2 linked regions of the Aromatoleum petrolei genome follow. The protein of the gene in region 1 interacts with the protein of each later gene in a pairwise test. Links are inferred from orthologs where the notes say so. Each region holds a gene or a part of one and is shown on either strand. Other genes may lie near its edges. The genes, in order: dsbD and ToN1_RS13635.

Region 1 (3,299 bases):
GCAGCCGCCAAGTGCCGCGGCGGTCTAGCGACAGCCAGTCGTAGCAGGCGGGAACGTCGGGCCAGCGGGCGGACGCGGCAACATCGGGGCAAGAGGTCATCGGGGGATGAAGTTGCGGAAAAGTCCCAGCATAGCGCGCCGCGCCCGCAGGCAGAACCCTGCGGCGCATGCGCGCAGCGCCCGAGTCTGGGACAATCCCGCGTTTGCCCATGCGGAGAAACGCGCGATGACCGAAGCACTCGTCGTCCTCACCAACTGCCCCGACGCGGCCTGCGCCGACGCCCTCGCCACGCTGCTGATCGAGCGTCGCCTGGCCGCGTGCGTGAACGTCCTCGCGCCCTGCCGCTCGGTGTATCGCTGGCAGGACAAGCTCGAGATCGCAGCGGAAGTCCCGCTTCTGATCAAGACCACACCCGTGCGCTACGCGGAACTCGAGGCGGCGATCCGCGAGAACCATCCCTACGAACTTCCGGAAATCGTCGCGGTCCCTGTCATGCGCGGCCTGCCGGGCTACCTCGACTGGGTCGCTGCGGAAACCGCCCCGCTACCGGACGACGAGAGCGCAGCCCCGACCGCTTCCTGAGCAGGCGCAAGTCGCAGGTCTTGATCCATATCGAAGACCTGCCGCCCCTGCCACCCTACAATCGCGCCACCGCGCAACGCCGACGAACCCATGCACCGCCTCCTGTCCCTGATTGCCCTGCTCGCGAGCCTCCTCGCGCTGTCCGTCCCCGCCCACGCCGCAGGCGCGGTCAGCGGCTCGCCGATGCGCCCCGAGGAGGCCTTCGTGCTCTCCGCGCAGGCGCTCGACCCGCAGACAGTCGAGGTCACCGTCAAGATCGCGGGCGACTACTACCTCTACGCCGACAAGTTCCGCTTCCGCGCCGATCCCGACACTGTCAGCTTCGGCACGCCACAGCGCCCGGCGGGCAAGGTCACGAAGGACGACTTCTTCGGCCAGGTCGAGACCTACCGCAAGGAAGTGAAGATCCTGCTGCCGGTCAATGCGCCCGAAGGCACGACGAAATTCCGCCTGCTCGGCAGCGTGCAGGGCTGCTGGGACGGCGGCATCTGCTACCCGCCCAACGAGCAGACCGCCGACATCGACCTCCTCGCCAAGCCGATGAAGACCGGCGGCAACTTCCTCGACGGCCTGCTCGGGCGCGACGACAAGCCCGTGCAGGCGGCCGCCGCGACCGGCGGCAGCGGCGTATCCGACGACGAGAGCGGACGCATCGCCGGCCTGCTGCGCGACGCCAGCGGCCCTCTGGTGCTGCTGAGCTTCTTCGGTTTCGGCCTGCTGCTCGCCTTCACCCCCTGCATGTTCCCGATGATCCCCATCCTGTCGGGCATCATCGTCGGCCACGGCCACGACATCTCGCGCGGACGTGCCTTCGTGCTGTCGCTCGTGTACGTGCTGGGCATGGCCATCACCTACGCCGCCGCCGGCGTCGCCGCAGGCCTCTCGGGCACCATGCTGGCCGCCGCACTGCAGAACGCCTGGGTGCTGGGCGCCTTCGCGCTGGTGTTCGTGCTGTTGTCGCTGTCGATGTTCGGCTTCTACGAGCTGCAGCTGCCGACGGCGCTGCAGAGCCGCCTGTCCTCCACCGCCAGTCACCAGCAGGGCGGCAGCCTCGGCGGCGTCGCGGTGATGGGGGTGCTGTCGGCGCTGATCGTCGGCCCCTGCGTCGCCGCCCCGCTCGCCGGCGCGCTGCTCTACATCGCGCAGACCGGCAACGCCGCACTCGGCGGCGCGGCCCTGTTCGCGATGGCGCTGGGCATGGGGGCGCCACTCCTCGCCGTCGGCGTCGCCGCCCGCTCGGTCCTGCCCAGGGCCGGCGCGTGGATGGAAGGCGTCAAGAAGGCCTTCGGCGTGATGCTGCTGGCCGTCGCGGTGTGGCTGCTCACCCCCGTCGTGCCGCCGCTGCTGCCCATGCTCGCGTGGGCGGCGTTGCTGGTGTTCTCGGGCATCTTCCTGCATGCGATCGACCCGCTGCCGCCGCACGCGAAAGGCTGGCAGCGCTTCTGGAAGGGTGTCGGCGTGGTGCTGCTGATCGGCGGTGCGGCAATGCTCATCGGCGCACTGGCCGGCTCGCGCGACCCGCTGCAGCCGCTCGCGGTGCTGCGCGCGCAGGCCGCCACCGCCAACGCGGCCGAGCTGCCGCGCTTCGAGAAGGTCGCCTCGATCGCCGAGCTCGATGCGCGGCTTGCGTCCACCGATCGTCCGGTGATGCTCGACTTCTATGCCGACTGGTGCGTGTCGTGCAAGGAGATGGAACGCTTCACCTTCACCGACCCGAATGTCGCCGCGCGCATGGGCCGCATGCTGCTGCTGAAGGCCGACGTCACCGCCAACAACGATGACGACAAGGCCTTGCTCAAGCGCTTCAACCTGTTCGGGCCGCCGGGCACGATCTTCTTCGACCCGGCGGGCAAGGAGCGCGACGGCCTGCGCGTCGTCGGCTTCATGAAGGCGGACGCCTTCAGCGAAGTGCTCGATCGCGCGCTGCGCTGAGGTCTGCAAGCCGGGGAACGGCGCCGAAGCGATCGCGGCGGGCTTCCGATCGCTTTTGGTTGCATTTCGCCTACAATTGGCGTTCCCTCAATCGCCCGCCTCCCAAAACATGTTCTCCGGAATCGTGGCCGCCTGCGGCCGAATCGAACGCATCGATCCCCTGCAGGACGGCGTCCGCCTGACGGTCAACGTGGCCGATCTCGATCTCTCCGACGTGCAGCTCGGTGACAGCATCGCCAACAGCGGCGTGTGCCTTACCGTCATCGCGATGGACGGCCCGCGCGTGCAGTTCGACGTCTCGCGCGAGACCCTCAACTGCACGGCCGGCCTCGACCAGGCCGGCAACGAAGTCAACCTCGAGAAGGCGCTACGCCTCGCCGACCGCCTCGGCGGCCACCTCGTCACCGGCCACGTCGACGGCGTCGGCGAAGTCGTCCGCTTCGTCCCGGTGGGCGAGAGTCACGACCTCGTGATCCGCGCCCCCGCCGCGCTTGCAGGCTACATTGCGCGCAAGGGCTCGATCACCGTGAACGGCGTGAGCCTCACCGTGAACCGCGTCGAGGGCACCGAATTTTCGATCAACCTGATCCCGCACACCGTCGCGGTCACCAATCTCAAGCACCTCGCGGCCGGCAGCCGCGTGAATCTCGAGATCGACTTGATCGCCCGTTACTGCGAACGCCTGCTCGCCTGGCGCGAGGAATCCGCACAATGACCGCACTGTCCCCCATCACCGAAATCGTCGAGGAAATCCGCGCCGGCCGCATGGTCGTGCTGGTCGACG
Region 2 (3,033 bases), 140 kb from region 1 along the record:
GAACGCAGAGGTGCCGGAGAGGGCCAGCGCCTTGACGTGATTCGGCGCGAGTTCCAGCGCGCGCGCGATCAGTCGGTCGGGGTCTCCCTCGAACTTGCGGCCGGACGCACCCGCCAATAGATCCGCCCAATCGGCGAGGATGTCAGGATGATCCGGGATCTTCGTGCCGATCTTGGCCCAGGTCGCCAACGCGCCCTGGAAATTCTGCATCACGGCGAACGACCGTCCGAGCATCATCCAGCCCTGCACGTCGTCCGGCTGACGCTCGAGGCGATCGGCAAGCTGGACTACCATGGCCTGCATCTGCTCCGGCGTGATCTGATGACCGGCCTCGGGCGCAGGCCTGGCGCTGGCGGGATCCAATCCTTCGGGCGTGCCGAGGACCAGGTACACCGCCACAGCGAGAACGGGCACTGCAAATACCACGCCAAGCGCCCAGGCACGCGCGGGGGCGGCGTCGACGCCGGCCTCGGTGGTGCCGGCCTCCGTCAGCGCGCGTTGCTCGAGTTCCTCGCGGGAACGCTGGTACTCGGCATCCGCGATGCGGCCCGCGGCGTGGTCGGCCTCGAGTTCGGCCAGTTGCTCACGCAGCACGATCAGTACGGTGCGGACCTGTTCCTGACGTGCAGCATGTTCGCGCGCCTTTGCGCCCGCACCCAGCATGGGCGGGATCACAAGCAGCAGGGCGCCGGCCACCAGCAAGGTGGCCAGGATCAGGAAAACGGTCACGAGCGGGACTCCTGGGAAGGTTTGGCGGTGCCATCAAGCAGCGCGGCGGCGCGGGCGTGCTCTTCCGCGCTCAGGGGTGGCGGCGCCTCGCGCACACGCCTGCGCAGGCGCCAGCCGAGCCATCCGGCCCCGGCGACGAGCAATAGCGCCGGCCCGAGCCAGAGCAGCAGCGTCGTCGCGTTGAACGGCGGCAGGTAGAGCACGAAATCGCCGTAGCGGGCGACGAGATAGTCGACGACCGCCGCTTCGTCCTTGCCGGCGAGGAACTGCTCACGCACCTGGTTGCGCAGATCGACGGCCAGCGGAGCATTGGACTCCGCGATCGACTGGTTCTGGCAGACGAGGCAGCGCAGGTCGTGCGACAGGCGCATCACTCGCTCCTCGAGGGCAGGATCGTCGGCGACCGGCGCGGCTTCACCGGCATGGGCCGCCAAGGGCAGCGACAGGGCCGCAACAAGCGCCAAGCGGCGCATCAGCTCAGCTCGCACGCTGCAGCTCCGCAATCTTGGGCACCAGCACGTCGCGCAGCGACTCCGGGGTGATCGGACCGATGTGCTTGTAACGGATCACACCCTGCTGGTCGATCAGGAAGGTTTCCGGAACGCCGTAGACCCCGTAGTCGATGCCGATGCGTCCATCCAGGTCGACCGCGGACACCGTGTAGGGATCGCCACCATGCTCGACAAGCCACTGGCGGGCACGCTGGCGCGCGCTGGCCAATTCGGTCGCCGGATCCAGCCCCTTCACATCGAGTGCGCCGTCACCGCGCAACTCCTTGTAGTTCAGGCCAATGATGGGCACCGGGCTGTTGCGGGCGAAATCCACCAGGACCGGATGTTCGTAGCGGCATGAGATGCACCACGAGGCCCAGACGTTGAGGAGCCACACACGCCCCTTCAGATCCTCCGGAGCGATGGTCTTGTCCTCGGCCTGCAACTGCGGCACGCGGAACGCCGGCGCCGGTTTGCCGATCAGGGGTGAAGGCACCTCGCGCGGATTGAGTTTCAAGCCATAACCAAGAAAACCGGCCAACAGCAGGAAAATAAAGAGGGGGACTAGGAACTTCGCTTTCATGGAACCTCTCAGGCAACCTGGCGCGCCGCCCCGGCAGGGGCTTCGCGCTCGGCCAGACGGCGATAGCGGCGGTCGGCAGCGGCGAAGATGCCTCCGAGCGCCATCAGGGTGCAGCCGAACCAGATCCAGCTGATGAACGGACGGTAAAACAGGCCGACGACCCAGGCGCCATCCTCGAGCTGGTCGCCGAGGTTCACGTACACGTCGCGGAGCGGTCCGATATCGATCGAAGCCTCGGTCATCGGCATACCCTGCGCTTCGTAGAAGCGCTTCTCGGGCGTGAGCGTCGCGAACGTGACGCCGCCGCGGCTGACCTCGATCGTCGCGCGGGCCGCCGCGTAGTTCGGGCCGGGCGCATTGGACACGCCACGGAAGGTGAAGGTGTAGCCGGCCAGCTGCGCCGTATCGCCGGCCAGCATCTTGACCTGGATCTGGCTGTTAAGGCTGCCGACCATGGCAACGCCGATGATGAAGACACCGATCCCCAGGTGCGCGAGCCACATTCCCCACCATGCGGCGGGGATGCCGCGCAGGCGCGCCCCCGTGCCTGCCCCCGCACGATCGGAGAGGCGCTGCCAGAGGATCTGAACGCTGCCGATCAGGACCCAGGCCGCGAGTGACAGTCCGAGGATGGTGCGCCACGTGACATGTCCGATCGCGTAGGCCGCGCCAATGCCAAGCACGATGCTCGCTACCAGGCCCGGTCCGATTTTACGCAGGATGCGGTTGCCGTCGTCGCCCTTCCAGCGCACGAACGGACCAATCATCATCAGGACGATCACCGGGGTCATCAGTGGCACGAACACGGTCTCGAAGTAGGGCGGCCCGACTGAGATCTTGCCGAGATTCAGCGCATCGATGAACAGGGGATAGAGGGTGCCGAGCAGCACGGAGCCGCTGGCAACGGACAGCAGGACGTTGTTGCCGAGCAGCGCGGCCTCGCGCGACACGAGCCCGAAGCTGCCGCCTCCGGCCAGGGTGGGGGCACGCCAAGCGAACAGCGCGAGCGAAACGCCGATCACCAAGACCAGCAGCGCCAGCACGAAGAGACCACGTGCGGGATCGGTGGCGAAGGCATGCACGGAGGTCAGCACGCCGGAACGGACCAGGAAGGTGCCCATCAGCGACAGCGAGAATGCCCCGATGGCGAGGAGCACCGTCCAACTGCGAAAGGCGCCGCGCTTTTCCGTAACGGCCAGAGAGTGCATCAGCGCGGTGCCCAACAGCCAC

What was found.
Region 2: the proteins of dsbD (region 1) and ToN1_RS13635 interact in binary tests that used the Escherichia coli proteins (3 or more experiments, as listed by UniProt). The link is inferred for Aromatoleum petrolei from one-to-one orthologs.

What each region holds. Positions count from the first base shown.
Region 1 is NZ_CP059560.1:3,122,777-3,126,075, reverse strand. Bases 109-3,094 are described here. They hold dsbD (protein-disulfide reductase DsbD), read left to right. Parts: upstream 109-673; coding sequence 674-2,515; downstream 2,516-3,094. Other genes in these bases: ToN1_RS14235 (riboflavin synthase), read left to right, coding at 2,625-3,094; cutA (divalent-cation tolerance protein CutA), read left to right, coding at 227-583. Also shown: ToN1_RS14250 (DUF2946 family protein), read right to left, coding at 1-100; more of ToN1_RS14235, read left to right, coding at 3,095-3,230; ribBA (bifunctional 3,4-dihydroxy-2-butanone-4-phosphate synthase/GTP cyclohydrolase II), read left to right, coding at 3,227-3,299. UniProt on the Escherichia coli protein: Required to facilitate the formation of correct disulfide bonds in some periplasmic proteins and for the assembly of the periplasmic c-type cytochromes.
Region 2 is NZ_CP059560.1:2,983,070-2,986,102, reverse strand. What follows is about bases 6-2,725. They hold ToN1_RS13635 (DsbE family thiol:disulfide interchange protein), read right to left. Parts: upstream 1,804-2,725; coding sequence 1,207-1,803; downstream 6-1,206. Other genes in these bases: ToN1_RS13630 (heme lyase CcmF/NrfE family subunit), read right to left, coding at 1,812-2,725; ToN1_RS13640 (cytochrome c-type biogenesis protein), read right to left, coding at 726-1,202; ccmI (c-type cytochrome biogenesis protein CcmI), read right to left, coding at 6-729. Also shown: more of ccmI, read right to left, coding at 1-5; more of ToN1_RS13630, read right to left, coding at 2,726-3,033. UniProt on the Escherichia coli protein: Involved in disulfide bond formation. Catalyzes a late, reductive step in the assembly of periplasmic c-type cytochromes, probably the reduction of disulfide bonds of the apocytochrome c to allow covalent linkage with the heme.